Regions from separate parts of the Streptomyces sp. NBC_00727 genome, predicted to be linked through region 4. Evidence: riboswitches for the same ligand, from Rfam matches in the RefSeq annotation. Region 4 holds a riboswitch; each other region holds the start of a gene.

Region 1 (6,957 bases), 4.4 Mb from region 4:
GGCTCGGCAGTACGTACGTCCCCGTTGATTACCCAGGAGGTCCGGCCGTGTCCCGTCCCCACCGCCTCATCGGTGCCGCAGTCGCCACGGCGGCCATGGCACTGCTGTCCACCGCGGCCCCCTCGGCCGCATCGCCCGGCCGCGACGCCGCGTGCACCGCACCGGCCGGCCCGTACCAGCGGCAGTTGGAGAAGCACCTCGGGCTGACCGTGGACGGCCGTCAGTCAGCGGCCGACTGCCGGGCCATCAGGTCCTTCCAGACCGAGCAGGGCCGCCCGCACCCCGACGGGTTCGCCGACCTCGGCACGTACCGCGCCGTGCTCGTCGTCGAGGCCGCGCCGGACCCGAACGCCGCCGGGGACTGCCCCGTCGAGACCGGCCGGGTGACCTGTGTCGACATGGACCGCCAACTGCTGTGGGTGCAGAAGGGGAAGAAGGTCGTCTTCGGTCCCGCGCCCATCCGTACCGGCCGCGACGCGCAGGAGACGCGGCCCGGCCGGCACACCATCTACTGGCGGGACAGGGACCACGTCTCCGACATCTACGACGACGCCCCCATGCCGTACTCGCAGTTCTTCGACGGCGGGCAGGCGCTCCACGGGCACCCGGGCGACCTCTACGACGGCGGGGGCTCCGCGGGCTGCGTCAACCTCACCGTGGACGACGCGGCGAAGCTGTGGGACCTGCTCGCGCTGGACGACGTCGTGTACGTGTGGGGTGTGAAGCCCGGCACCGCCGGCTGAGGGCCGTCGTCGCTCAGTCCTCGCCCTCCAGGTTTCCTTCCGTTTCCAGGAAGACCTCGCGCAGCGCCTCCAGGACGGCCGGGTCGGGCTTGGCCCACATGCCGCGCGACTCGGCCTCCAGAAGGCGTTCCGCGATGCCGTGCAGGGCCCACGGGTTGGCACGTTCGAGGAAGGCGCGATTGGCCGGGTCCAGGACGTAGGTCTCGGTCAGCTTGTCGTACATCCAGTCCGCGACCACGCCCGTCGTGGCGTCGTACCCGAAGAGGTAGTCGACGGTCGCGGCGAGCTCGAACGCCCCCTTGTAGCCGTGGCGGCGCATCGCCTCGATCCACTTGGGGTTGACGACGCGGGCGCGGAAGACGCGGGAGGTCTCCTCGGTCAGCGTGCGGGTGCGGACCGTTTCGGGGCGGGTCGAGTCCCCGATGTACGCCTCCGGGGCGGTCCCCTTCAGCGCGCGGACCGTGGCGACCATGCCGCCGTGGTACTGGAAGTAGTCGTCGGAGTCCGCGATGTCGTGCTCGCGGGTGTCGGTGTTCTTCGCCGCCACCGCGATGCGCTTGTACGCGGTCTCCATCTCCTCCCGGGCCGGGCAGCCGTCCAGGTCGCGGCCGTAGGCGTAGCCGCCCCAGGTCGTGTACACCTCGGCGAGGTCGGCGTCGGTGCGCCAGTCGCGGGAGTCGATGAGCTGGAGCAGCCCGGCACCGTACGTGCCGGGACGGGAGCCGAAGATACGGGTGGTGGCGCGGCGTTCGTCGCCGTGCGCGGCCAGGTCCGCCTGTGTGTGCGCCCGTACGTGGTTGAGCTCGGCCGGTTCGTCGAGGGATGCGGCCAGCCGGACCGCGTCGTCGAGCAGGCCGATGGTGTGCGGGAACGCGTCGCGGAAGAAGCCGCTGATGCGCAGGGTGACGTCGATGCGGGGGCGGCCGAGCTCGGCTGCGGGGATCGGTTCGAGTCCGGTGACGCGGCGTGAGGCGTCGTCCCAGACCGGGCGGATGCCGAGCAGCGCGAACGCCTCGGCCACGTCGTCGCCGGCGGTGCGCATGGCGCTCGTACCCCAGAGGGAGAGGCCCACGGACACCGGCCAGTCGCCGTTGTCCGTGCGGTAGCGCTCCAGGAGCGAGTCGGCCAGGGCCTGGCCGGTCTCCCAGGCGAGGCGGGAGGGGACGGCCTTGGGGTCCACGGAGTAGAAGTTGCGGCCGGTGGGGAGGACGTTGACCAGGCCGCGGAGGGGGGAGCCGGAGGGGCCTGCGGGGACGAAGCCGCCCTGGAGGGCGTGTACGCAGTGGTCCAGTTCGTCTGTGGTCCTGGCCAGGCGGGGGACGACCTCTTCGGCGGCGAAGTTCAGGATCGCCGCGACGTCTGGGTCCAGGTCGTGGAGCGGTGTGCGGGTCGTCTGCGCGGGGCTCTGCCCCGGACCCCGCTGCTCAATCGCCGCAGGGGCTTGAATTGGCTGCACGATTGGCTCAGGCGCCTGATGTGGCTGCTCGATCGCCGCAGGGGCTTGATTCGGCCGGTCGATCGCCGCAGGGGCTTGAGATACCGGCTTCCAGTTGGCGTCCTCCATTGCCTGGACCAGGGCGCGGGCCTGTTCCTCCACCGTGTCCGCGGCCGTGCGGGTGGCTGCCGACTCGTCCAGGCCCAGGGCTTCGCGGAGGCCCGGGAGGGAGGTCTTGCCGCCCCAGATCTGGCGGGCCCGGAGGATGGCCAGGACCAGGTTGACGCGGGCGGTTCCTGTGGGGGCGCCGCCCAGGACGTGGAGGCCGTCGCGGATCTGGACGTCCTTGATCTCGCAGAGCCAGCCGTCGAGATGCATGATGAAGTCGTCGAAGCCCTCGTCCTCGGGGCGTCCTTCGATCCCCAGGTCGTGGTCGAGCTTCGCGGCCTGGATCAGGGTCCAGATCTGGGCGCGGATCGCCGGCAGCTTGGCCGGGTCCATGGCGGCGATCTGGGCGTGCTCGTCGAGGAGTTGTTCGAGGCGGGCGATGTCCCCGTAGCTGTCGGCGCGGGCCATCGGCGGCACCAGGTGGTCCACGAGCGTGGCGTGCACCCGGCGCTTGGCCTGGGTGCCCTCCCCCGGGTCGTTGACGAGGAACGGGTAGACGAGCGGGAGGTCGCCGAGCGCCGCGTCCGGGCCGCAGGCGGCGGACAGGCCCGCGTTCTTGCCGGGCAGCCACTCCAGGTTGCCGTGCTTGCCGAGGTGGATCATCGCGTCGGCGCCGAAGCCGTTGTCGTCGGCGCGGGCGGCGATCCAGCGGTAGGCGGCCAGGTAGTGGTGCGACGGCGGCAGATCGGGATCGTGGTAGATCGCGATCGGGTTCTCGCCGAAGCCGCGCGGCGGCTGGATGAGGACGAGGAGGTTGCCGCGGCGCAGGGCGGCGAGGACGATGTCGCCCTCCGGGTTGCGCGAGCGGTCCACGAACATCTCGCCGGGCGGCGGGCCCCAGTGCTGCTCGACGGCCTCGCGGAGTTCGGCGGGCAGGGTGGCGTACCAGCGGCGGTAGTCGGCGGCGGGGATACGGACCGGGTTGCGGGCGAGCTGTTCCTCGGTGAGCCACTCCTGGTCGTGGCCGCCCGCCTCGATGAGGGCGTAGATCAGCTCGTCGCCGTCGCCGGACGCGAGGCCGGGGACCTCCTCGTCGCCGAAGTCGTAGCCCTCCTCGCGCAGCCGGCGCAGCAGCGCGACCGCGCTGGCGGGGGTGTCGAGTCCGACGGCGTTGCCGATACGGGAGTGCTTGGTCGGGTACGCGGACAGGACGAGCGCGAGGCGCTTCTCGGCGTTCGGGATGTGGCGCAGCCGGGCGTGGCGGACGGCGATGCCGGCGACGCGGGCGGCGCGTTCGTCGTCGGCGACGTAGGAGGGCAGGCCGTCCTCGTCGATCTCCTTGAAGGAGAACGGGACGGTGATCAGGCGGCCGTCGAACTCGGGGACGGCGATCTGGCTGGCGGCGTCCAGCGGGGAGACGCCCTCGTCGTTGTCCTGCCAGTCCGTGTGGGAGCTGGTGAGGCAGAGCGCCTGGAGGATCGGGACGTCGAGCGCGGTGAGCGCCCCCGCGTCCCAGGACTCGTCGTCGCCGCCGGCGGACGCCTCGGCGGGCCGGGTGCCGCCCGCCGCGAGGACCGTGGTGACGATCGCGTCGGCGGCGCGCAGGGTTGCGATGAGCTCGGGTTCGGGGGTACGCAGCGAGGCGACGTACAGCGGGAGGGCGCGGGCGCCCTGGGCCTCGACGGCCCGGCACAGCGTCTCGATGAACGCGGTGTTGCCGCTCATGTGGTGGGCGCGGTAGTAGAGCACGGCGACCGTGGGGGCGCCGTCCTCGGTCGCGCCGGGTGTGCGCTCCAGCGGGCCCCAGGAGGGTGCGGCGGCGGGCGGTTCGAAGCCGTGGCCGGTGAGCAGGACGGTGTCGGACAGGAAGCGGGCGAGCTGGTCCAGGTTGGCGGGGCCGCCGTGCGCGAGGTAGGCGTGGGCCTCGGCGGCGATCCCGATGGGGACGGTGGAGGCCGCCATCAGCTGCGCGTCGGGGGCCTGTTCGCCGGTGAGGACGACGACGGGGCGGCCGGTGGCCAGGACCTGGTCGAGGCCGTCCTGCCAGGCGCGCACACCGCCGAGGAGGCGTACGACGACGAGGTCGGTGCCGTCGAGCAGCACGGGCAGGTCCTGGAGCGGGAGCCGGGAGGGGTTCGCGTACCGGTAGCCGACCGGTCCGCCGGAGGCACGGGCGCTGAGCAGGTCGGTGTCGGACGTCGACAGGAGCAGGATCATGCGGCGTCTGGCCTTCCTCGGGGTGTCCACGCCCCGGGCGGTGTCGAGAGCTCCCCTGCCCGGACCTGCCGAACGTGCGGGGAAGGGAGTTCCTGACTCGCCCGGTCCTGGTGGGACCAAGCTCACAGTGGCGGGACCGCGCCGGAATCGCACCGGGCTTCCTCCCCTGTCGCCGTCTGTGGCGACGACGGACCCGGAGGTCCGTCACTGGGCATAGTAAGGGCCTGAGGGCGACGATGGGCCATACGGATCGGATGAGATGGTCGGTATGCTCGCCGCCATGCCTCCCCCAGCCCCCCGTTTCGCGCAGCCCGACGACGCCCGTTTCCGGGCTCGCGGCGACGCCTGCCCCGGTGCGCTGCGGCTCCACCGGGCGGACGACGGGGCGTTGGCGCGCGTCCGTGTGCCCGGTGGTGTGCTGACCTGGGACCAGGCGGACGGGCTGCGGGAGTTGGCCGGCGGGCTGGGCGATGGTGAGCTGTATCTCACTTCGCGCGGCAATGTGCAGCTGCGCGGTCTGGGTGCGGAGTGCGGCGCCGAACTGGCTTCCCGGATGAGCGGAATGGGACTTTTGCCCTCCGGGCGGCATGAGCGGGTCCGCAATGTGGTGGCCTCTCCGCTGTCCGGGCTCGACGGGCTCGGTGCGCGCGATGTCCGCCCGTGGCTGACCGCGCTGGACGCGCTGGTCTGCGCGAGCGAGGAGGCGGCCGGGCTTTCGGGGCGGTTCCTGTTCGCGCTCGACGACGGCCGCGGCGATGTGGACGCGCTGGGCGCGGATGTGACGCTGCGGGCGCGGGACGACGGGGACGCGGAGCTGCGGATCGGGGGGCTGGAGCCGGTCGCGCGGATTGCGGGGGACGAGGCGCCGCGAGCGGCGCTGCTCGCGGCGGTGGTGTTCCTGGAGGCTGCGGGCGGTTCCGGTGCGGATTCGGGGGCCGGTGCGGATTCCGGGGCCGGTGCGCGCGTCGCTTCCGGTGCGTGGCGGGTCGCCGACCTGCCCGGGGGTGCCGCGCCGTTGTTCGACGAGGTGGTACGGCGGTTGCGTGCCGTCGGGCTGTCCGTCGTCCTCGGGACCGTACCGGTGCCGGCCGCCGCCCCCCCGGTGCTCGGTGTGGTCACCGGCCCCGGCGACACGGACGCGCTGTCCGTCGGGCTGCCGCTCGGGCGCGCCGACGCGGTCCGGTGGCGGACGCTGACCGACCTCGCCCGGGACCACGGCGCCGGCGAGTTGCGGCTCACCCCGTGGCGCGGAGTCGTCGTGCCCGGCGTCCGGCGGGACCGGGCGCCCCGAGCGCTCGACGCGCTGGGGGCCGCCGGCCTGGTCACCGGGGACCGGTCGCCGTGGTCCGGGGTCGGCGCCTGCATCGGCCGGCCCGGATGCGCGAAGTCCCTGGCCGATGTGCGGGTTGACGCGGAAGCAGCGGCCCCGCCCGTCGCGCCGCCCGGGACCGCGCTGCCGGTCCACTGGTCCGGGTGCGAACGGCGGTGCGGCCACCCACGCGGTGAGTGGGTCGACGTCGTCGCCGGAACGGACGGCGGCTACCGGGTCTCCGTCGTACGGGACGGCGGCCGGACCGGGGAGCCGGAGCGCGTCGCCGGTGACCCCGCCGCGCTGGCCACCGCCGTGGCGGCGGCCCGCACCACCCGCACCTGACTTCCCCACCCCACACTTTTCCGCCCGACCCCCCGCCCGATGAAGAGAGCGACACCACTGTGCACGAGTACGAGAAGGACGGACCGGCCATCTATCGCCAGTCCTTCGCCACCATCCGGGCGGAGGCGGACCTCGCCGGCCTGCCCGCGGACGTGAGCCAGGTCGCGGTCCGGATGATCCACGCGTGCGGCATGGTCGACCTCGTACGCGACATCGGCTACACGCCCGACGCGGTCGCCCGCGCCCGCGCGGCGCTGCGGGCCGGCGCGCCGATCCTGTGCGACGTGGCCATGGTCGCCAGCGGCGTCACCCGCAAGCGGCTGCCCGCGGACAACGAGGTGGTGTGCACCCTGTCCGACCCGGCGGTGCCCGGGCTCGCGGCGGAGCTGGGCACGACCCGCTCGGCGGCGGCCCTGGAGCTGTGGCGGGACCGCCTCGACGGCGCGGTCGTGGCCGTCGGGAACGCGCCGACCGCCCTGTTCCGGCTGCTCGAAATGATCGAGGAGGGGGCCCCGCGCCCCGCGGCCGTCATCGGGGTGCCGGTCGGGTTCGTCGGCGCCGCCGAGTCCAAGGACGCCCTGGCCGCCCACCCGTCCGGGCTCGACCACCTGATCGTGCGCGGCCGGCGCGGCGGGAGCGCCATCGCCGCCGCCGCGCTCAACGCCATCGCCAGCGAGGAAGAGTGACCGTGAGCGAGCAGAAGACGGGACGGCTCTACGGGGTCGGGCTCGGCCCCGGGGATCCGGACCTGATGACCCTGCGCGCGGTGGAGGTCATCGCCGGGGCGGACGTCGTCGCGT
Region 2 (6,957 bases), 3.5 Mb from region 4:
AGCCCCTCGATGCACGCCGCGAAGCAGATCAGGTTCAGCAGGAAGCGGCGGCGGTCGGACTTCGACTCCAGCCGGTCGATCTTCTCCACCGAGTCCATCCACCGGAAGCAGAACTGCGCCTTCTCGCGGATCGAGGGGATGTTCTCCACCGCCGCGAACGCCGCCGCGCGGTCGTCCGGGTCGGGCAGATAGGTGTCGAGCAGCGTCAGATAGAACTGGACGTGCACGGCCTCCTCGAACAGCTGCCGCGACAGGTACAGCCGCGCCTCCGGGGAGTTGATGTGCTTGTACAGCGTCAGCACCAGGTTGTTCGCGACGATCGAGTCGCCGGTCGCGAAGAACGCCACCAGCCGGCCGATCAGGTGCTGCTCGGCGGGCGTCATCTTCGCGAGGTCCGCCACGTCGGAGTGGAGGTCGACCTCCTCCACGTGCCAGGTGTTCTTGATCGCGTCCCGGTAGCGCTCGTAGAAGTCCGGGTAGCGCATGGGCCGCAGGGTCAGTTCGAAGCCCGGGTCCAGCAGGTTCTTCTCGTTGTGGGAGCTCATTACTGGCAGGCCTCGCAGGACTCGGGGTTTTCCAGGGAGCAGGCGACGGCGTCCGCGTCGGGACCCTGCGCCTGCTGTACGGGGATGGGGGCGGCGGCCGGCGCGCTGCCGGACGCGGCACGGGCGATCCGGGTCGCGGGGCGGGACCGCAGGTAGTACGTCGTCTTCAGGCCCTGCTTCCAGGCGTACGCGTACATCGAGGAGAGCTTCCCGATCGTCGGCGTCTCCAGGAACAGGTTCAGCGACTGGCTCTGGTCGAGGAACGGCGTACGGGCCGCCGCCATGTCGATCAGGCCGCGCTGCGGGATCTCCCACGCGGTGCGGTACAGCGCCCGCACGTCCGCCGGGATCCAGGCGAAGCCCTGCACCGAGCCGTTCGACTCGCGCAGCGCCTCACGCGTCCGCGCGTCCCACACGCCGAGCCGCTTCAGCTCGTCCACCAGATAGCCGTTGACCTGGAGGAACTCACCGCTCAGCGTCTCGCGCTTGAAGAGGTTGGAGACCTGGGGCTCGATGCACTCGTAGACGCCCGCGATCGAGGCGATCGTCGCGGTCGGGGCGATGGCCAGCAGCAGCGAGTTGCGCATCCCGGTCTTCGCGATCCGGGCCCGCAGCGCGTCCCAGCGCTCCGGCCAGGCCGGCTCGGTGTCGTAGTGGTCCGGGTGCAGCACCCCGCGCGCGGCCCGGGTCTCCGACCAGGCGGGCAGCGGACCCGACCGTTCCGCGAGGTCGCAGGAGGCCTCGTACGCGGCGAGCATGACGCGCTCGGCGATCTTCGTGGAGAGCGCCCGGGCCTCGGGGGAGTCGAAGGGCAGCCGCAGCTGGAAGAAGACGTCCTGGAGGCCCATGGCGCCCAGGCCCACCGGCCGCCAGCGGGCGTTGGACCGGCCGGCCTGCTCGGTCGGGTAGAAGTTGATGTCGACGACCCGGTCGAGGAAGGTCACCGCGGTCCGCACGGTGGCGTCCAGCCGCTCCCAGTCGATCGAGCCGCCGACGACGAACGCCCCGAGGTTGACCGAGCCGAGGTTGCAGACTGCCGTCTCGCCGTCGTCGGTGACCTCCAGGATCTCGGTGCACAGGTTCGAGGAGTGCACGACCCTGCCGGGCTCGGCGGTCTGGTTCGCGGTGCGGTTGGAGGCGTCCTTGAACGTCATCCAGCCCTGTCCGGTCTGCGCCAGGGTGCGCATCATCCGGCCGTACAGCTCGCGGGCCGGCATGGTCTTGCGGGCCAGGCCCTTCGCCTCGGCCGCCCGGTACGCGGCGTCGAAGTCGTCGCCCCACAGGTCGGTCAGCTCGGGCACGTCCGCCGGGGAGAACAGCGACCAGGCGGAGTCCGCGTCGACCCGGCGCATGAACTCGTCCGGGATCCAGTGCGCCAGGTTCAGGTTGTGCGTGCGCCGCTGGTCCTCGCCCGTGTTGTCGCGGAGCTCCAGGAACTCCTCGATGTCCGCGTGCCACGTCTCCAGGTAGACGGCGGCGGCACCCTTGCGCCGGCCGCCCTGGTTCACGGCGGCCACGGAGGCGTCCAGCGTCTTCAGGAACGGCACGATGCCGTTGGAGTGCCCGTTGGTGCCCCGGATCAGCGAACCCCGGGCGCGGACGCGGGAGTACGAGAGGCCGATGCCGCCCGCGTGCTTCGACAGGCGCGCCACCTGGTGGTAGCGGTCGTAGATCGAGTCCAGCTCGTCCAGCGGCGAGTCCAGCAGGTAGCAGGAGGACATCTGCGGGTGGCGGGTGCCGGAGTTGAAGAGCGTCGGCGAGGAGGGCAGGTAGTCCAGCCGGCTCATCAGCCCGTACAGCGCGGCGACCTCGTCCAGCGCGCGCTCGGAGTCGTCCTCGGCGAGCCCGGCGGCGACCCGGAGCATGAAGTGCTGGGGCGTCTCGATGACCTGGCGGGTGAGCGGGTGGCGCAGCAGGTAGCGGCTGTGCAGGGTGCGCAGCCCGAAGTACCCGAAGCGGTCGTCGGCCCCGTCCGCGAGCGACCGCTCCACCAGGGCGTCCAGCGCGGCCGCGTGCAGCGTCACGAACGCGGCGGTGCGGTCCGCGATCAGGCCCTCGCGGTGGCCCACGGCGACGGAGGCGGAGAACGAGGTGGCGCCCTGGCCGGCGGCCTCGTCCGCGATGGTCCGGGTGAGCAGGCGGGCGGCGAGCCGGGAGTAGGCGGGGTCCTCGGAGATGAGGCCCGCGGCGGCCTCGGTGGCCAGCGAGCGCAGCTCCGCCTCGTCCGAGCGGGCGTTGCGGCCGCGCAGGGCTGCGGCGGCGACCCGGCCCGGGTCGGTGTCGGGCAGGTCGGCGGTGAGGTCGGTCAGGGTCCGCAGCAGTGCGGTGCCGGGCCCGTCGCCCGCGGGTCCGGTGGTTTCGGACTCGGCCGTCTTCGGCGCTGAGGCCGGATCGGCTGGCGCGATGGTCACGTGGTGCTCTCCCTCGCTCGGCTCTGGGCCGGCGGGGGGAGAGGGGGCAGCCGGGCAGGAGCGGTCCCCGGCGGGGCGGCACTCCGTGCGGCGTCCACCGGCCCATCCACGAGGCCCGGACGTCTGGGCATCCGGTTCGGTCGAGCCGGATGCGCTGTCGGCAGGTCCTCGGACTCACGGGTGCGCGAAAGCACACCGAATACACCGTTGCGGGACAGTTCCGGATTCGCACCGGATTCCCCTGCGGCGACAGCGAGCATGAGCATACATGTGGGGGCCGCCCCATCGGGCAGCCCCCACATCTTGTGTCGCGTGCGTGAATGTGTGTGGTCAGTGGCCGCCCGGCGCCCCCGCCGTGGCCGGCGGCAGCTTCTCCTGGACGCCCGGGTCGCCCGCGTCCCCGGTGTAGTCGCCCGGGGAGGTCTCGTCGACCCCTGCGGGCGCCTTCACGGCGTTCAGGACGAAGGTCAGGACCACGGTGACCACGACGTTCAGCACGAAGGCCGTGAGGCCGATGTAGCCGATCTCGCCGAGGCCAGGGATCTCCTTGGAGGACCCGCCGAAGTGCTTCTGCGTCGGGCTCGCGACCCCGTACGCGGCGGCCGTTCCGTAGATCATGCCGACCGCCCAGCCGGCGAGCAGCGCCCAGCGGTGGAACCACCGGGTGAACAGGCCGCCGACCAGGGCCGGCATCGTCTGGAGGATCCAGATCCCGCCGAGCAGCTGGAAGTTGATCGCGACGGTCTTGTCCATGGTGAGGACGAAGGCGAGCGCGCCGACCTTTACCAGCAGCGAGACCAGCTTGGAGACCTTGGTCTCCTGCGCGGGGGTCGCGTCCGGCTTCAGGAAGTCCTTGTAGATGTTGCGCGTGAACAGGTTCGCCGCGGCGATCGACATGATCGCGGCCGGCACCAGCGCGCCGATGCCGATCGCGGCGAACGCCACACCCGCGAACCAGTCGGGGAACATGTTCTCGAACAGCTGCGGGATGGCGAGCTGGCCGTTGTCCACCTTGACGCCGGCGGCGATCGCCATGAAGCCGAGCAGCGCGAGCAGGCCCAGCATCAGCGAGTACAGCGGCAGGATCGTGGTGTTGCGGCGGATCACCTCACGGCTGCGGCTGGAGAGCGTCGCCGTGATCGAGTGCGGGTACATGAACAGCGCCAGTGCGGACCCGAGCGCCAGGGTCGCGTATCCCCACTGACCGGCCGCGGCGGGTGCGAGGCCGCCCGCGCCCGCCTTGGTGAACTTGTCCTGGGCGGAGGCGAAGATGTCGTCGAAGCCGCCGAGCTTGATCGGGATGTAGATGATCGCCACGGCGATGACCAGGTAGATCAGCCCGTCCTTGACGAACGCGATCAGCGCCGGCGCCCGCAGGCCCGAGGAGTACGTGTACGCGGCGAGCACCGCGAACGCGATGAGCAGCGGCAGGTCCTTGACGAACCAGTTGGTGTTCTCGCCGCCGCCGACGCCCATCACGTCCAGCACCGCCTGGATGCCGACGAGTTGGAGCGCGATGTACGGCATGGTGGCGAGGATGCCGGTGACCGCGACGGCCAGCGAGAGCCCCTTGGAGCCGAACCGCCCGCGGACGAAGTCCGAGGTGGTGACGTAGCCGTGCTTGTGCGAGACCGACCACAGGCGCGGCAGGAAGGTGAAGATCAGCGGGTACACCAGGATGGTGTAGGGCACCGCGAAGAATCCGGCCGCGCCCGCCGCGTAGATCGCCGCGGGGACGGCGACGAAGGTGTACGCGGTGTAGAGGTCGCCGCCGAGCAGGAACCAGGTGACCCAGGTGCCGAACGACCGTCCGCCCAGGCCCCATTCGTCGAGGCTGGCCTCGTTGTCGGCCTTGCGCCAGCGGGCGGCCAGGAAGCCCATGACCGTGACGGCCAGGAAGAAGAAGACGAAGACGCCGAGCGCGACGCCGTTCACGCCGTCGTTCATGCCGACGCACCCCCCTTGCGGGCGCGCTGGTCACGCTGCCACAGCTTGTACGCGACCATGGTGAGCACGGTGGAGATCAGCACCCAGAGCATCTGGTACCAGTAGAAGAACGGGATGCCGATGAAGGTCGGGTCGGTCTTCGCGTACGAACTCACCCAGAGCATCGCCACGAACGGCGCGACGAGGCACAGGGCGATGACCACCCGCATCGGTGTGACGGTGGGTGGCTTTCCTTCTGGTTCTTCCGGCATGGCGGCGACTCCGTCCCCTCGCTGATCACCTGTGATGCGCAGGAAATCTAGGCGAGGGATCCGGCCACCGTCACCCCCTGTCCGCATTGCGGTCCGGCAACGGTCGTCACCGGCCGGCCGGATGACCGGAATGACGGCAAACATCCGGTGGTTGGTCCAGGCCAACCCGGTTCCCGGGAACGCCGAACGGCCCCCGGGGGCGGGTCCGGGGGCCGTTCGGGGAGCACGTGTGTGCGGTGGGTCAGTCCAGCGGACGCTTCAGGCGTGCGACGAACTTGTAGCGGTCGCCGCGGTAGACCGAGCGCACCCACTCGACCGGTTCGCCCTGCTCGTCCAGCGAGTGCCGGGAGAGCATCAGCATCGGCAGTCCCACGTCGGTGCCGAGCAGCCCGGCCTCGCGCGGGGTGGCCAGGGAGGTCTCGATGGTCTCCTCGGCCTCCGCCAGCCGGACGTCGTACACCTCGGCGAGCGCGGTGTAGAGCGAGGTGTACTTGACCAGTGAACGGCGCAGCGCCGGGAAGCGCTTGGCCGAGAGGTGCGTGGTCTCGATGGCCATCGGCTCGCCGCTCGCCAGGCGCAGGCGCTCGATGCGCAGGACGCGTCCGCCGGCGCTGATGTCGAGCAGCTCGGCGAGGGTGTCGTCGGCGGTGACGTAGCCGATGTCCAGGAGCTGCGAGGTCGGTTCGAGCCCCTGGGCCCTCATGTCCTCGGTGTACGAGGTGAGTTGCAGGGCCTGCGAGACCTTCGGCTTGGCGACGAAGGTGCCCTTGCCCTGGATGCGTTCCAGCCGGCCCTCGACGACCAGTTCCTGGAGAGCCTGGCGCACGGTGGTGCGCGAGGTGTCGAACTCGGCGGCCAGGGTCCGTTCCGGGGGCACGGGGGTCCCCGGCGGCATGGTGTCCGTCATGTCGAGGAGATGTCGCTTCAGCCGGTAGTACTTCGGTACGCGCGCGGTGCGCGTACCGGCGCCCGCGCCCGTCTCGTTCTCCGAACTGCCCCCGTCGGCACCCATGGCCCGCCTTCCCGACTGCTGCGTTGCTGCCGTCACCGGCTCCTCCGTCTGTCGCGGCTCACATGGTGGCACGGTCCGGTCACGGCTCGTCGCCCTCCCTCAGGTGTCGGTCCTATAACGGACGCGAGTGCACTTCTTATACACCCTTGACACCCCTAAAGGTCTAGGCCAAGCTCCCGGTACTGGTCTAAACCATTAAAGACCAGGTCCCAGCCCCAGAGGTACTCGTCGACGTTTTCGCGCGGTGGGGGAGGGGTTGCAGCATCCCTGAGGAGGGTGGCGTGAAGCGCAAGCTCATCGCGGCGATCGGCGTCGCGGGCATGTTGGTTTCCATCGCGGCGTGTGGTTCGGACGACAAGACGTCCTCGAAGGACCCGAAGGACCGCAAGGAAGACCTGACTGTCTGGCTCATGGGCGAGGCCCAGTCGACCTGGCCCGAACTGGTCAAGGACGTCAACGCCCAGTTCAAGAAGAAGTACCCGAAGGTCAACGTCAAGATCCAGTACCAGGGCTGGGCTGACAAGGTCAAGAAGCTCGACACCTCCCTCGGTGGCGACAAGTTCCCGGACGTTGTCGAGCTCGGCAACACCGAGACCATGCAGTACATCCTCAACGGTGCGCTCGGCGAGATCGACACCTCGAAGTACGAGAACTCGGACACCTGGATCAAGGGCCTGAAGGACACCTGCTCCTACGAGGGCAAGATCTACTGCGTTCCTTACTACGCCTCCGCCCGCCTCGCGGTCTACAACAAGGACATGCTGAAGGCCGGCACCGGCAGCGACGCCCTC
Region 3 (6,957 bases), 5.3 Mb from region 4:
TGCGGTCGGACTTGACGGTGTTGCCGTAGTGGATCAGCCCCGGCTTCACGCCGGTGCGGAGCGCCTGGGCGATCTCCTGCGGACCGGCCGCGTCGAAGCCGGAGCCGAGCCGGGCAAGCTGGACGAGCACCTCGTCAACCGGGCACGCCTTCATCGCGAACCGCACTTCGACGCCGGGCAGTTCGGCAGTGAGGGCGGCATACTGGCGCCCGATGCCGTCCAGGTCGTACACCAGGGTGTCCTCGGACGCGGCGGCCAGCGCGGCGCGCAGCGCGGACTGCTCGGTCAGGGTGCGTCTGCCGGTTCTGCCCCGGTCGCCCGCCCGGCGCTGCGCGGCGATCTGACGCGTGTCGGAGCACTCAAGCGTCACGTACGAACTCCCAATCCGGTGGACGACCGGCGCCAAGGTCCCTCTGGCAGCCACGAGATGAAGGAGGGAACGCCCGGACCGGCTGAGCCACCGCCCCGTGTCTCCTCCTCATCACACTCTATGGAGGTTTGGCGCCTCGCCGGTCCGGTGTCGGGGATGGCAGATGCATGCGACGCCGCTCCCGCGTGCCCGAGGCCGCCGCGCCGCCCCAGGCGGAGTCGTCCGTGTGACCGACAGGGGAACCACCCGAACGGCGCCGGTGCGCACCTCCCCGACCTTGACGATCTTGGCTATCGGCCCGGAACGGCGGCCCTGGGATCCCGGCCAAGCGCTCGCGCTCACGCGGACTACGACGGCGCAGGGACCACCACCGCTCAGCGCACCCGCCCCCGCGGCTTCAGCGCCACATCGGGCAGCGCGGGCGCCGGGATCGGCGGGCCGTCGTAGCCGTGTACGGTGCCGAAACGGTCACCGCCCATCCAGTCCTCGCGGGCCCGCTCGATCTCCTCCTGGCTGCGGCCCACGAAGTTCCACCACATCACCAGCTCCTCCTCGAACGGCTCGCCGCCCAGGAGCATCAGGCCGGCGTCCGACTCCGCGCGCAGCGGCAGCTCCGTGCGGCCGCAGCCGAGGTAGAGCATGGAGCCGGGCAGCACCGGGACGCCGTCGACCTCGGCCTCGCCGGACATCGAGAGCACGGCGTACTCGAAGTCGGGGTCCAGCGGCAGCCGTGCCTCGGCGCCCCGGGTCAGGGAGAGGTCGGCGCCGACGATCGGTGTGTACGCGGTGCCGGGCGAGGTCGCGCCGTCGAGTTCGCCGAGGATCACGGTGGCCGTGAGGCCGGGCGCGGTGACCGTGGGCAGGTCGCTGTGGTGCTGGAAGTGCGGCTCGGTGAACCGGTGCGCCTCGGGCAGCGCCACCCAGAGCTGGGCGCCGTGGAGCAGGGCCGCGTGCTGCTTCGGGCTCTCCTCGGAGTGGCTGATCGCGCGGCCCGAGGTCATCAGGCCCAGTTCGCGCGGGCGGACGGTCTGGAGGCTGCCGATGCTGTCGCGGTGCAGCACCTCGCCCTCGTGCAGCCAGCTGACCGTCTGCAGACCCATGTGGGGGTGGGGCGGCACCTGCATGCCGGGCTCGTCGGCGATGTCGTCGGGGCCGTAGTGGTCGACGAAGGCCCAGGCGCCGACCATCCGGCGGCCCAGGTTGGGCAGCAGCCTGCGGACCTCCGTGGACTCGCCGAGCCGCACCTTGCGCGGGGCGAGCAGTTCACGTACGGGTTCCGCGACGACGAAGCCCCGGCCCCCGCAGACGGTGGGGACGGCCTGGCGATCGAGATTGCTCATGGCGCTCAACCTATTCCGCCGCGGGTGGGGGCGGGTGATGCCCACGCCGGATAATTAGTGGAATGTTAAACAACCTGCACGTGTTGTGGGGATCGGATGCCTGTGGGAACGCCCCGGCGACCGCTCGACCGAGGAGATGACATGAGCGACGGCTACTTCGAGTTCGGCACCCCCGCCGAGCGCTGGGAGCGCGCGGGGTTCTTCTTCGACGCGAAGGAGTACACGACGGCGGCCCGCATACTGCGCGGCCTCGTCGAGGAGGCCCCGGAGCAGGTCGCACCCCGGCTGCTGCTGGCGCGCGCCTACTACCACTCGGCGAGCCTCGGGCGCGCCGAGACGGAGCTGCGGGCGGTGCTGGAGCGCGACCCCGTGGAGCATTACGCACGGCTGATGCTGGGCCGCACGCTGGAGCGGCAGGCCCGGCAGGCCGAGGCGGACACACAGTTGCGGCTGGCCGCCGCGCTGTCCGGGGACTTCGGACCGGCGTAGCCACGCGGGGACCTGGCCACGGCACGCATAGCCGCGGCCGGGCCCTCTATTCAGATGCCCCCACGAACCACCCCGTGATACCCACAACACCATGACCGACCTCGAAACACCCCGCCTCCTGCTGCACCCCATGACCCCCGCGGACGCCCGACACGTCGTGGCCGGTGCGCCCGAGGACGGTGCACGGTGGGCCCCCGGATATCCCTCCCCCGGCGAGCAGGGCGCCGCCGGGCGTTTCCTTACCACGTGCGCGGACACCGGCGATCCGAGCCCCTTCGGCCCGTACGAGATACGGCTCCGCGCCGACGGCGTCGTCATCGGTGGCATCGGCTTCCACGGGGCGCCGGACGAACGGGGCAGCGTGACCATCGGTTACGGGCTCGTGGAGTCGGTGCGCGGGAAGGGGTACGCCTCCGAGGCGCTCCGGGCGCTGCTCCGGTTCGCCCGGGAGCAGGGCGTCGCCCGGGTGCGCGGGGACGCCGACACCGGCAACGCCCCCTCCCAGCGCGTCATGACGGCGGCCGGGATGCGCCTCGTGAGCGAGGACGCGTCGCTGAAGTACTTCCTCGTCGAGTGGGCTGCGTAGAACGGGTGGAGCCCGCCGGTGACCACCCGGCGGGCTCCACCCGTTGCAGCGTGTGCGGCGGCCGTCATCCCACGGCTGCGGCCGTCCGGTTCGTCCGGCCGCCGGCGCGCGCGTCGGACCTCGGCACCAGCAGGCGTTCGGTGAGGCGGCCGAAGACCAGGCCGAACGTGGTCCAGAGCGTGACCTGCACGGCGAGCGTGGCCAGACGGAACTGCCACAGCAGCGTCGCCGGGAAGTCCTTGCCGACCTCGTTGAACGAGGGCAGGAACACGTAGGCGAGGCCGATCGGCAGTGCGTAACCGGCCGCCGCCGCGACCGTCGCGTTCCAGTTGCCCAGGCGGGGCGCCAGCCGCTTGCCGACGATGACGGCGGCGACGGCGAGCAGCACGCTGAGGGCGACCATCAGGAAGAACAGCGCGGTGCGTCTGCCGATCGTGTCGGGGTTGCCGACGGCCGGCGGGTTGGCCGGGTACTTCAGGAACGGCACGACGTACACGCTCAGCAGCGCGGCGCCGGCGATCAGCGCGGCCGTGGCGCGTGGGCCGAACCGGCCCATCCGGCCCAGCGCGTAGCAGAAGACGAGCGCGGCGATGCCGCCGACCGCGACGCCGAACACGAGCACACCGGTGGCCAGGCCGGCGGTGGACTGCATGCCGCGGCTGACGAGTTCCTCGCCGGCGCCGTGGTCGTGGCCGTGGGCGCTGTGGGCCGCCTCCTCGAGCGCGATGGCCGCGTCCACGCGGGACTCGCCGAGGAAGTAGGCGACGACCAGGGCGAGCGTGCCCGCGACGAGGCCGGCCAGCATGCCGCGTACCAACAGGGCTCTGACAGATATGGAGTTCATGAGGGATTCCCCTGACTCAGCCGATGGATCAGTGGCAGGGGAAACCGAGGAGGTGACGGCCGTCGTGCACCCACTCGTGGACGCCCTCGCCCGAGATGAGGGCGGTGGCGCCCTGCTCGGCGCCGACGAAGTAGAGCAGGACCAGCATGAGGATGCCGAAGAACACCGCCCAAGGAGCGATGGCCTTCAGGGAGATGGGGGTGATGGCGGATGCGCCGGTGGCGGGGGCAGCAGTCTGCGCCATGGCAGAACCTCCTGTGGGAACACGCGTCCCGATCGTGGTGCCTGAGACGAAGGTGCCGGGTCTGACTTCCCGCACGCGTGCGGGTACACAGTGGCGCGACCGTGCCGGATTCTCACCGGACTTCCGTCACACCCTCGTCATGTCGCGGCGACCATACCCCCTGGACACCGCGCACCGCCATGGCCCCTACAAGTGGCCCGTGGCGCCCGGATGCCATGGTCTGCTTGGCCGTGAGGTCCATGTTCCGGGAGTTGAGGGCGGGTATGACGGTACGGGTGATGTTGATCTCACCGGCGATGAACGCGGCGCTGCGGGAGGCCCGGTTCGCCGGGGACGCCCCGCTCGACGAGTCGGGGCTGAAGGCAGCCGGGACAGCAGCGCCGTACGTGCCTGCCGCGGACCTGGCCGTGCACGGGCCGTCCGAGCGCTGTGCACGGACAGCGGATGCGCTGGGAGTCCGCTCGGCGGGTGAACCCGCGCTGCGTGACTGGGAGTTGGGACGCTGGTCGGGTGCCCGGCTCGACGAGGTGAGTGCGCGGGAGCCGGAGGGGGTCGCGGCGTGGCTGGCCGACCCCGCGGCCGCTCCGCACGGTGGCGAGTCGTTGCTCGATCTGTGCGCGAGGGCGGGGGCGTGGCTCGACTCGCTGCACGGTGACGGCGGCGGACGGGTGCTGGCCGTCGCCGAGCCGTCCCTGGTCCGCGCGGCCGTCGTCCACGCACTGGCTCTCCCGCCCCAGGCGTTGTGGCGGCTGGACGTCGCCCCGCTCACGCTGACGGAGCTGGGCGGCCGGTCTGGGCGGTGGAACCTGCGCGTCGGCCGGCCGCTCGCAGCGCGACCTGTCGGCCGGCCGGCTTGAGGGGTTCCCCTGGGACCGTGCGAAGGGGTGCCGACCGCCACATACCCTTGTCGTGCGGCTTCTTGTAGCGTCCGGGTGGACCGCACTGGGGAGGGACGGCGTGCACGTGGGGACAGGGGAATCGGGCACGGAGCAGGTGCTGCTCATGGGCGTCGAGCAGTTCCCCACCACGACGGACCCGTATGCCGAGCCGGAAGCGGGTCGCACCGACTGGCCTCGGCTCGGCTTCGTCCCGGATCTGATGTCCCGACTGGACCTCGCTTACAAGCGCGTCGGGTACGACGTGCTGTCGGTCGCCGAACCGGACAGAAGGGCCGTGACACTCCACAGCGACGACGCCGTCACGTCCGGCACCACGAGGATCGTGCATACCATGTCGCACGGCGCTACGGCGGCAGATCTCCACCGCTCGCCGGCGGCGGCCGGTCAGGAACACATCCACATGGTTCCCACGTGCGGGACGCTCGGCACCGGCACCGATGTGAGCCAGTGGGTGAGAACCGCCCACCAGCAGCCGGGACCCACTCTGTTCGTCGTCGACCTGTGCCGTGCCGGTCGCGCCGCCCGCCTGTCCGAACTGACCCGGGTCCCCGACGGCGAGCTGAACGCATGGGTGATCGCGGCGACGAGCCCCGATCTCCCCGCCTACGACGGCCGCTTCAGCGAGGCCGTGGCGGATGTCCTCGAACAGATCGCCGACCACGGTCTCGACACGTCGCCCTCGATCCGCTTCGTGCGTTGGGACCGGATCACCCGAGCCATTCAGAGGAGTCTGGACGCACTCGGCAGCAGGCAGGTCATCCACACCACGCGTGTGGACGTCTCGCAGGAGCTGCCCGAGCTCCCCTTCTTCCCGAACCCGCGCTGGCGCCCCGACGTCCGGATGGAAAGGCTGAACGACGTCATGCCTCCGGTCCGGGCCTTCGTGGCGGACCTGGACGCCGAGCACTTCATGAGCCGAGTGGGCGATCATTTCGTGGGCCGCCAGTCCCAGCTGGAGTGGCTGGCGGCTTGGCTGGACGACGACCGAGTCGGCGGACTCCGCGTGGTCACGGGCGCGCCCGGTTCCGGCAAGTCGGCCCTTCTGGGCGCTCTCGTCTGTTCGGGACACCTGACCGTCATCGACGCCGCCCCCGACATCCGCGCCTACCTGAGCGCGCAGAATCCGGAAGGAGTGTGCTCCCCCAACCCGCTCCTGGCCGCGATCCACTCCCGCGGCCGCGACATCGACTCGATCCTGACCTCGATCGCACTTCAGTGGAGGCTGCCGATCAAGCCGGAGCGACAGTGGACCGTGGCCGACCTGATCTCCGAAATCAGCGCACTCCCCGCCGTACCCGCCCTCGTATTCGACGCCCTGGACGAGGCGGAGAATCCCGACGACCTCATGAAGTCACTGCTGATTCCGCTGGCCGGGGCGGTGCGTGCGGACGGACGGTCATTGGTGCGGCTGCTGGTCGGCACTCGCCGATGGAGATCCGGCCCCTTGCTTACCCTGGCCGATCGGGACGGCGGTCTGCTGGACCTGGACGACGTCCCGGTCGAGGAGATCCGCAGTGACCTACGAAACCACGTACTGCGCAGGCTCTCCTCCCTGCCGCACTACAGCGCTCCCGAGCAGCGGCCCGTTCGCACGGCACTGGCCGAGACGGTGGCCGCGGCACTCACCGAGGAGGAGGACCGCATGCATGAGTGGGGGCCGTTCCTCGTGGCGCGCATCTTCGGCCACGTCCTGGCCGGCGAGCCGGCGCCAGGCAGCGTGGATGCCGCGGTCGCGCGCGGCCGCACGGTGCCCAGGAGTCTGCCGGGCGTCCTCGAACTCGACATCGACAACCGACCCGACAGCGCGGACCTCCGTGCGGTGCTGGCCGCGGTCGCATTCGCCAAGGGCGACGGATTCCCGACCGAGGCGGTAGCGGCCGTCGCGCCCGAGTTCGCGCCCGAACCGGCGGCGGCACCGGGCAGCGGCCTCCGGGGGGCGACCGGCCAGAAATTCCTGCAGCACGTCCGCGGGCTGCTCGACGCCGGGTCCTTCTACCTGCGCACGGGCGTCGAAACCGATGGCTCGGTCCTGTACCGCCTCTTCCACCAGGGCCTCGCCGACTACCTCCAGGACCACCCGTACCCACTCGACAGCGAGGCCACATGAGAATCCTGGGCATCCACGGCATCGGAAACCTCCGCGTGAACGAGGACCCCGCGGCCGTCGCCGGCCATATGTCGGCCC
Region 4 (6,957 bases):
TGGAAGATCAGCGTCGGGACGTGCAGGCTCGCCGGCAGCGAGGTCTCCAGGAGCCCCGTACCGTGCAGTCCGGTCTGGCCCTGGGCGGCGCGCACGGCCAGCGGCAGCAGCGCGGCGGGGACCCCGCGGGCGGCGGCCAGGCCGCGCAGGGTGTCGGTCCAGTCCAGCACCGGGGAGTCGAGGACGAGGCCGGAGATCCGGTCGCGGAACGCGGAGCCGACGCAGGCGTGCAGGGCCATGGAGGCACCGGTGGACCAGCCGTACAGGATGACCTGCTCGGCGCCGTTGCGGACGGCGAAGCGGAGGGCGGCGTCCAGGTCGCGCCACTCGGACTCGCCGAGGTGGCCGAGCCCGTCCGGGGAGCGGGGTGCGCCGGGGTCGCCGCGGTAGGCGAGGTCGAGCACGGGCAGCTGCTGGCCGTGCAGGAAGCCGAGGAGGTTCAGCGGGTGCTCACGGGTGGCGCCGATGCCGTGGACGGCGATGACCCAGGTGTGGCGGGGTGCCGGGACGAGCCAGGCGGGCAGGGTGCCGAGTTCGCCGGGGATCTCCACCTCGCGGAAGGCGAGGCCGAGCGCGCTGCCGGGGTCGCCGCTGAACACCTGGGGCGTCATGCGGACCTTGTCGCCGGGGGCCAGGATGCCGTGGTCGACGCGCTCAAGGCGGCGCACGACGGTGTCGGCGGCCTGGTGGGCCTTGTCGAGCACGGGGCCGACGACGGCGTGGAGGCCCTTGCCGGTGAGCCCGTAGGTGCCGGGGCGCAACGAGGTCAGGGACCGGGTCAGGGTGATCTGCCCGGCGGCCGTGGCGTGGACGGTGAGTTCGCGGTCGGCGGGGAGCGGGCGACCGGGCGGCGTCTTCAGCGCGACGTCGCCGGCGAACCGGCCGGCCGCGACGGCTGCCGCACCGGCGCCGATGAGTGTGGTGACGGCCGCTGCCGTCGCTGTAACCGGGCGCACGCCATCAGTGTCGTGGTTGGGGCGGCGCGATGCCAGTGGGCAGGGCCGTCCGGTGGCGTCCTGCCGGTCCGGCCCTGATCGGCAAGACGCCGCCTAAGCCTGCCCGTACCCCTTCAGGGCCTCCCCCACAGCGCCGAGCTGGTCCTCCGACAGCAGGGCCGGGGTGCGGCCGGGGACGGAGCTCGCGGTGAGCCAGACCCGGCAGAGCCATTCGAGCTGGGCGGTGCGGTCGTACGCCTCGTCGAGGGTGGCGCCGCAGGTGACGGTGCCGTGGTTGGCGAGGAGGCAGCCTGTGCGGTCGCGGAGGGCGGCGAGCATGTTCCCGGCCAGTTCGGGGGTGCCGTACCTGGCGTAGGGGGCGACCCGGACGGTGCCTCCGAGCATCGCGGCGGCGTAGTGGACCGGCGGGACCTCGGTGACGAGCGTGGAGACGGCGGTGGCGTGGACCGCGTGGGTGTGCACGACGGCCCTCGCCCCGGTGTTCCGGTAGATGGCCAGGTGAAGGGGGAGTTCGCTGGTGGGGGCCAGTGTTCCGAGGATCTGGTTGCCTTCCGGATCGACGCCGGTCAGGTCCTCGGGGCGGAGCCGTTCGTACGGCACTCCGCTGGGCGTGACGAGCACCGTGTCACCGATGCGCAGCGAGACGTTCCCGGAGGTTCCGACGACCAGTCCCTCGGCCGCCGTCCGGCGGGCCGTGGCGACGACCGCCTGCCATCCCCGGGCGATCGCCTCGTGCTGTCCGTCACTCATAGGAAGATCCTTTCCGGGCCCCGCCCGGCCACCGCCGCCGGGGTCACCGCAACGCCCTGCTCAGTTCATCTTCCGTTCACTCAAGTTGCCTACGTTCCACGTGCCAATGACGTCGAACGATTGCCTGGGTAAATGGAACACATCACGCTGCTGCTCGCGATAGTGATCGTGACAGCTCTAGTGTTCGATTTCACGAACGGTTTCCACGACACCGCCAACGCGATGGCCACGACCATCTCGACCGGCGCCCTCAAACCCAAGACGGCGGTCGCGATGTCCGCCGTTCTCAATCTGGTCGGCGCGTTCCTGTCCGTGGAGGTCGCCAAGACCATCTCCGGCGGGATCGTCAATGAGGACGGCCTCAGAACCGAGGTCATCTTCGCGGCGCTCGTCGGCGCCATCCTGTGGAATCTTCTGACCTGGCTGGTCGGGCTCCCGTCCAGCTCCTCCCACGCACTGTTCGGCGGCCTCATCGGCGCCGCGGTGATGTCCGCCGGCTGGTCGTCGGTCAACGGCGGCACCGTCGTCACCAAGGTGCTGCTGCCCGCCGTCGCCGCCCCGATCGTGGCCGGCGTGGCCGCGCTCCTGGCCACCCGGCTCACGTACCGGATCGGCGGGAAGACCCGGAACGACGCCCAGGAGAAGGCGACCGCCAAGGGTTACCGGGCGGGGCAGATCGCCTCGGCCGGGCTCGTCTCGCTCGCCCACGGCACCAACGACGCGCAGAAGACGATGGGCATCATCACGCTCGCCCTGGTCACCGGCGGCGTCCTCTCCCCCGGCTCCAACCCGCCGGTCTGGGTCATCGTCAGCGCCGGTCTCGCCATCGCGCTCGGCACCTACCTGGGCGGCTGGCGCATCATCCGCACCATGGGCAGCGGCCTGACCGAGCTGAAGCCCCCGCAGGGCTTCGCCGCCCAGACCAGCGCGGCCACCGTCATCCTGGCCTCCTCGCACCTCGGCTTCTCCCTCTCCACCACGCAGTCCTGCTCCGGGGCCGTGATGGGCGCGGGCCTCGGCCGCAAGGGCGGGGTGGTCCGCTGGTCCACCGCCACGCGGATGTTCGTCGCCTGGGGCCTGACCCTGCCGGCCGCCGGTCTGGTCGGGGCGGGTGCGGAGTTCCTGACCAAGCAGGGCACCTGGGGCGTCGTGGTCGTCGCGGCACTGCTGATCGCCGGCTCGGGGGCGATCTGGGTGCTCTCGCGCCGCAAGCCCGTCGGTCACGGCGATGTCACCCCCGGCTCCGGGGACGCGGCCCCGGCCGAGCCCGCGGGTGTCGTCACCCAGGCCATCGCGGCCGTGAGCCCGCCGCCCACCGTGGCCCAGGCGCACGACCTCTCCGCCACCATCCCGGCGCCCGCCGGACCCGTCGCCGCCGATCCGGCCCGACCCGCCACGGTCTGAGAGACCCCGGTACTCCGGTAAAGGACACCCCGTATGAACATCGACTGGGCAGCTCTGGGCACCGTCTTCGGCGTCTCCCTCGTCACCACCGTCGCCCTGGTGGGCCTCTTCACCCTCGGCATCGTCGGCCTCTCCAAGCAGCCGGAACCGGCCGCGCAGGGCGGTCCGGCGGGCGGTTCGGTCCTGCTGGCCCGCGCCGGGGCGTACGTCTGCTTCGGGCTGTGCGCGGCGGCGGTCGCGTACGGCATCTATCTGATCGTCGCCTGACGCACCACCTCACCACCGGGCCGGACGCACCTCGTGCGCGTCCGGCCCGATGTGCGTCCGCCCACACCGCACCGTCGCAGGTCACGGCGAGTTGACGGGCGTTCGCGGGGCGTGGTGGACTGCCGGAGCCATTACGGCGACAGCAGAGGAAGCCGGTGCGAATCCGGCGCGGTCCCGCCACTGTCACCGGGGAGCGGTCCTCCACCACCGCACGTCACGGCCCGCGCGAGCGGGCTGGAAGACCGGGGGAATCCGCCGATCCGGAAGCCAGGAGACTCTCGTCGCCGTCACGTCGAACCAGGGCGCGGACCCTGAGTGAGGACATATCGCCATGCCCGGCTGCCGTGCGACCTACTCCCCACCGCTCCTGTCGGCGGACACCGGTACGGCCGGCTGAACCGTGCGTGCCGATCGCATCTACGCGTACGGTGCCGCCGCCGGTCTGATCGGCGATCTGCTGCTCGGTGACCCCCGCAGGGGGCACCCGGTCGCCGCCTTCGGGCGGGCCGCGGCGTGCGTCGAACACCGGCTCTGGCGCGACCACCGCGGCTGGGGCGCCCTGCACACCCTGGTCTGCGCGGGAGGCGCCGCCGGGAGCACCGCGCTGGCCGCCCGCGCCCTGCGCCGCCGCCCCGCCGCGTCCGTCGCCCTGACCGCCGCCGCCACCTGGTCCGTCGTCGGCGGTACGTCGCTGGGGCGCGAGGCCCGCGCCATCGGCGGGGCGCTCACCGCGGGGGACATCGAGCTGGCCCGGGAGCGGCTGCCGCACCTGTGCGGGCGCGACCCGCAGGCGCTGGACGGGCCCGGGATCGCACGCGCCGTCGTCGAGTCCGTCGCCGAGAACACCTCGGACGCCGTGGTCGGCGCCCTCGTCTGGGGCGCCCTCGCCGGTGTCCCCGGGCTCGTCGGCTTCCGCGCCGCCAACACGCTCGACGCGATGGTCGGCCACAAGTCGCCCCGCTACCGGCGGTACGGCTGGGCCTCGGCCCGGCTCGACGACCTCGCGGGCTGGCCGGGCGCCCGCCTCACCGCCCTGCTCGCCGTGACCGCCGGCGGCCGGCCCCGGGAGGCGGTACAGGCCTGGCGGGCGGACGCCGCGAAGCACCCGAGCCCCAACGCGGGCCCGGTGGAGGCCGCGTTCGCCGGGGCGCTCGGCGTACGGCTGGGCGGGACCCTCGCCTACGGCGGCCGTGTCGAACACCGGCCCGTGCTCAACGGGGAGGCCGGGCGTGCGGTGGAGACCGGGGACATCGAGCGTGCCGTGCGCCTGTCGCGCCGGGTGGGTGTGCTCGCCCTCGGCGTCACCGTGGCGGCCCGGCTGGGCGCGGGAGCGGTGGCGCGCCGGCTCGCGGGAGCGGGGCGCGGCCGGGGTCACCTTTCTGGACGGAGAGCGATATGAGCGGCGGACTGCTGGTCGCCGGGACCACCTCGGACGCGGGCAAGAGCGTCGTCACCGCGGGCATCTGCCGCTGGCTGGTACGCCGGGGGGTGAAGGTCGCACCGTTCAAGGCGCAGAACATGTCGCTGAACTCCTTCGTCACCCGCGAGGGCGCCGAGATCGGCCGCGCCCAGGCGATGCAGGCCCAGGCAGCCCGTGTCGAGCCGACCGCCCTGATGAACCCGGTGCTGCTCAAGCCCGGCGGCGACCGCTCCAGCCAGGTCGTCCTGATGGGGCGGCCGGTCGGCGAGATGAGCGCTCGCGGCTACCACGGCGGGCGGCAGGAACAGCTGCTGTCCACCGTCACGGGCTGCCTGGAGCAGCTGCGGAGCACGTACGACGCGGTGATCTGCGAGGGCGCGGGCTCGCCCGCAGAGATCAACCTGCGGCGCACGGACATCGTGAACATGGGCATCGCCCGCGCGGCGCGCTTCCCGGTCGTGGTCGTCGGGGACATCGACCGGGGCGGGGTCTTCGCCTCGTTCTTCGGCACGACGGCGCTGCTCGCGCCCGAGGACCAGGAGCTGATCGCGGGGTACCTGGTCAACAAGTTCCGGGGCGACGTCTCGCTGCTGGAGCCGGGCCTCGACATGCTGCGCGACCTGACGGGCCGCCCCACCTACGGGGTGCTGCCGTTCGCGCACGGGCTCGGCATCGACGAGGAGGACGGCCTCAGGGTGTCGCTGCGCGGCACCGTACGGGAGTCGACGGTCGCCCCGCCGCACGGCGAGGACGTCCTGCGCGTCGCCGTGTGCGCGATCCCGCTGATGTCCAACTTCACCGACGTGGACGCGCTCGCCGCCGAACCGGGCGTCGTCGTCCGCTTCGTGGACCGGCCCGAGGAGCTGGCCGACGCGGACCTCGTCATCGTGCCCGGCACCCGGGGCACCGTGAAGGCGCTCGGCTGGCTGCGCGAACGCGGGCTCGCCGACGCGCTGCGACGGCGCGCCGCCGAGGGCCGGCCGGTGCTCGGCATCTGCGGCGGCTACCAGATCCTGGGCGAGCACATCGAGGACGAGGTCGAGTCGCGCGCCGGGCAGGTCGACGCGCTCGGTCTGCTGCCCGTGCGCGTGCGCTTCGACCGCGAGAAGACCCTCGCCCGGCCGGCCGGCGAGGCGCTCGGTGCGCCCGTCGAGGGGTACGAGATCCACCACGGCGTCGCCGATGTGCGCGGCGGTGAGCCGTTCCTGACGGACGGGCGGGGCACGCCGCTGGACGGCTGCCGCTCGGGGGCCGTGTGGGGCACGCACTGGCACGGTTCGCTGGAGAGCGACGCGTTCCGCCGCCGGTTCCTGACGGAGATCGCCCGGACCGCGGGCCGCCGCTTCGTGCCCGCCCCCGACACCTGTTTCGCCGCGCTGCGCGAGGAGCAGCTCGACCGCCTCGGCGACCTGATCGAGGAGCACGCGGACACCGGCGCGCTGTGGCGGCTCATCGAGTCGGGCGCGCCGTCCGGGCTGCCGTTCATCCCGCCGGGAGCGCCCGCGGTGCCCGCATGAACCTTCAGCAAGCGAGGCTCCGGACGTTTCCTGGCGATCCCCGCTCGGGCGGGGAGCAAAACAGCAGTTCCACCAGGTGGTCGTGCAGGAGCGGAACATCCCCGCGCGAACGAGGAGCAGACGTCAATTCTGCGGGTCCGAGGAAGCCACACCTCTCCACTTCGGTTCTCAGCCACTCGAAGGAGTGATGCGATATGACCAGGCCATACCCGTTCGCCGCAGTTGTCGGGCAGGACAGTCTTCGACTCGCTCTGCTGCTCAACGCGATCAGCCCCGCCGTGGGCGGGGTGCTCGTACGCGGCGAGAAGGGAACAGCGAAGTCAACTGCCGTACGCGCGCTCACGGCTCTTCTCCCCAAGGTCGACGTTGTCGTTGGCTGCCGCTTTTCGTGTGCTCCGCATGTGCCGGACTCCACCTGCCCTGACGGGCCACATCACGATGACTCGTCGACGTCACGTCCGGCACGCCTCGTCGAATTGCCCATCGGCGCGTCCGAGGACCGGCTCGTCGGCGCGCTCGATATCGAACGGGCTCTTTCGGAGGGTGTGAAAGCCTTCGAGCCGGGGCTCCTGGCCGCCGCGAATCGCGGCATTCTGTACGTCGACGAAGTCAACTTGCTGCAGGACCATCTGGTTGACGTCCT

The links. Region 4 has a riboswitch for cobalamin ahead of OG242_RS05930 (cobalamin biosynthesis protein). Riboswitches for the same ligand answer to the same signal wherever they lie in the genome.
Region 1: it holds a riboswitch for cobalamin, as region 4 does, so the genes downstream of both, cobN (cobaltochelatase subunit CobN) here and OG242_RS05930 (cobalamin biosynthesis protein) in region 4, are expected to answer to the same signal.
Region 2: it holds a riboswitch for cobalamin, as region 4 does, so the genes downstream of both, OG242_RS22175 (ribonucleoside-diphosphate reductase subunit alpha) here and OG242_RS05930 (cobalamin biosynthesis protein) in region 4, are expected to answer to the same signal.
Region 3: it holds a riboswitch for cobalamin, as region 4 does, so the genes downstream of both, OG242_RS30195 (CbtB-domain containing protein) here and OG242_RS05930 (cobalamin biosynthesis protein) in region 4, are expected to answer to the same signal.

The regions. Positions count from the first base shown of each region.
Region 1 is NZ_CP108981.1:5,713,885-5,720,841, reverse strand. It holds gene OG242_RS25950 (L,D-transpeptidase) at 48-743, shown strand; gene cobN (cobaltochelatase subunit CobN) at 757-4,503, opposite strand; cobalamin riboswitch at 4,570-4,724, opposite strand; gene cobG (precorrin-3B synthase) at 4,763-6,157, shown strand; gene OG242_RS25935 (precorrin-8X methylmutase) at 6,217-6,843, shown strand; gene OG242_RS25930 (precorrin-2 C(20)-methyltransferase) at 6,840-6,957, shown strand, end outside.
Region 2 is NZ_CP108981.1:4,861,705-4,868,661, forward strand. It holds gene OG242_RS22170 (ribonucleotide-diphosphate reductase subunit beta) at 1-545, opposite strand, end outside; gene OG242_RS22175 (ribonucleoside-diphosphate reductase subunit alpha) at 545-2,956, opposite strand; cobalamin riboswitch at 3,098-3,229, opposite strand; gene mctP (monocarboxylate uptake permease MctP) at 3,287-4,903, opposite strand; gene OG242_RS22185 (DUF3311 domain-containing protein) at 4,900-5,154, opposite strand; gene OG242_RS22190 (GntR family transcriptional regulator) at 5,396-6,166, opposite strand; gene OG242_RS22195 (extracellular solute-binding protein) at 6,448-6,957, shown strand, end outside.
Region 3 is NZ_CP108981.1:6,687,036-6,693,992, reverse strand. It holds gene OG242_RS30220 (type III PLP-dependent enzyme) at 1-289, opposite strand, end outside; gene OG242_RS30215 (pirin family protein) at 745-1,710, opposite strand; gene OG242_RS30210 (tetratricopeptide repeat protein) at 1,852-2,199, shown strand; gene OG242_RS30205 (GNAT family N-acetyltransferase) at 2,291-2,785, shown strand; gene OG242_RS30200 (CbtA family protein) at 2,850-3,629, opposite strand; gene OG242_RS30195 (CbtB-domain containing protein) at 3,658-3,873, opposite strand; adenosylcobalamin (AdoCbl) riboswitch at 3,919-4,012, opposite strand; gene OG242_RS30190 (histidine phosphatase family protein) at 4,137-4,730, shown strand; gene OG242_RS30185 (hypothetical protein) at 4,831-6,879, shown strand; gene OG242_RS30180 (serine peptidase) at 6,876-6,957, shown strand, end outside.
Region 4 is NZ_CP108981.1:1,339,598-1,346,554, forward strand. It holds gene OG242_RS05910 (alpha/beta hydrolase) at 1-956, opposite strand, end outside; gene OG242_RS05915 (class II aldolase/adducin family protein) at 1,050-1,706, opposite strand; gene OG242_RS05920 (anion permease) at 1,839-3,110, shown strand; gene OG242_RS05925 (hypothetical protein) at 3,144-3,377, shown strand; cobalamin riboswitch at 3,522-3,655, shown strand; gene OG242_RS05930 (cobalamin biosynthesis protein) at 3,778-4,776, shown strand; gene OG242_RS05935 (cobyric acid synthase) at 4,773-6,314, shown strand; gene OG242_RS05940 (putative cobaltochelatase) at 6,509-6,957, shown strand, end outside.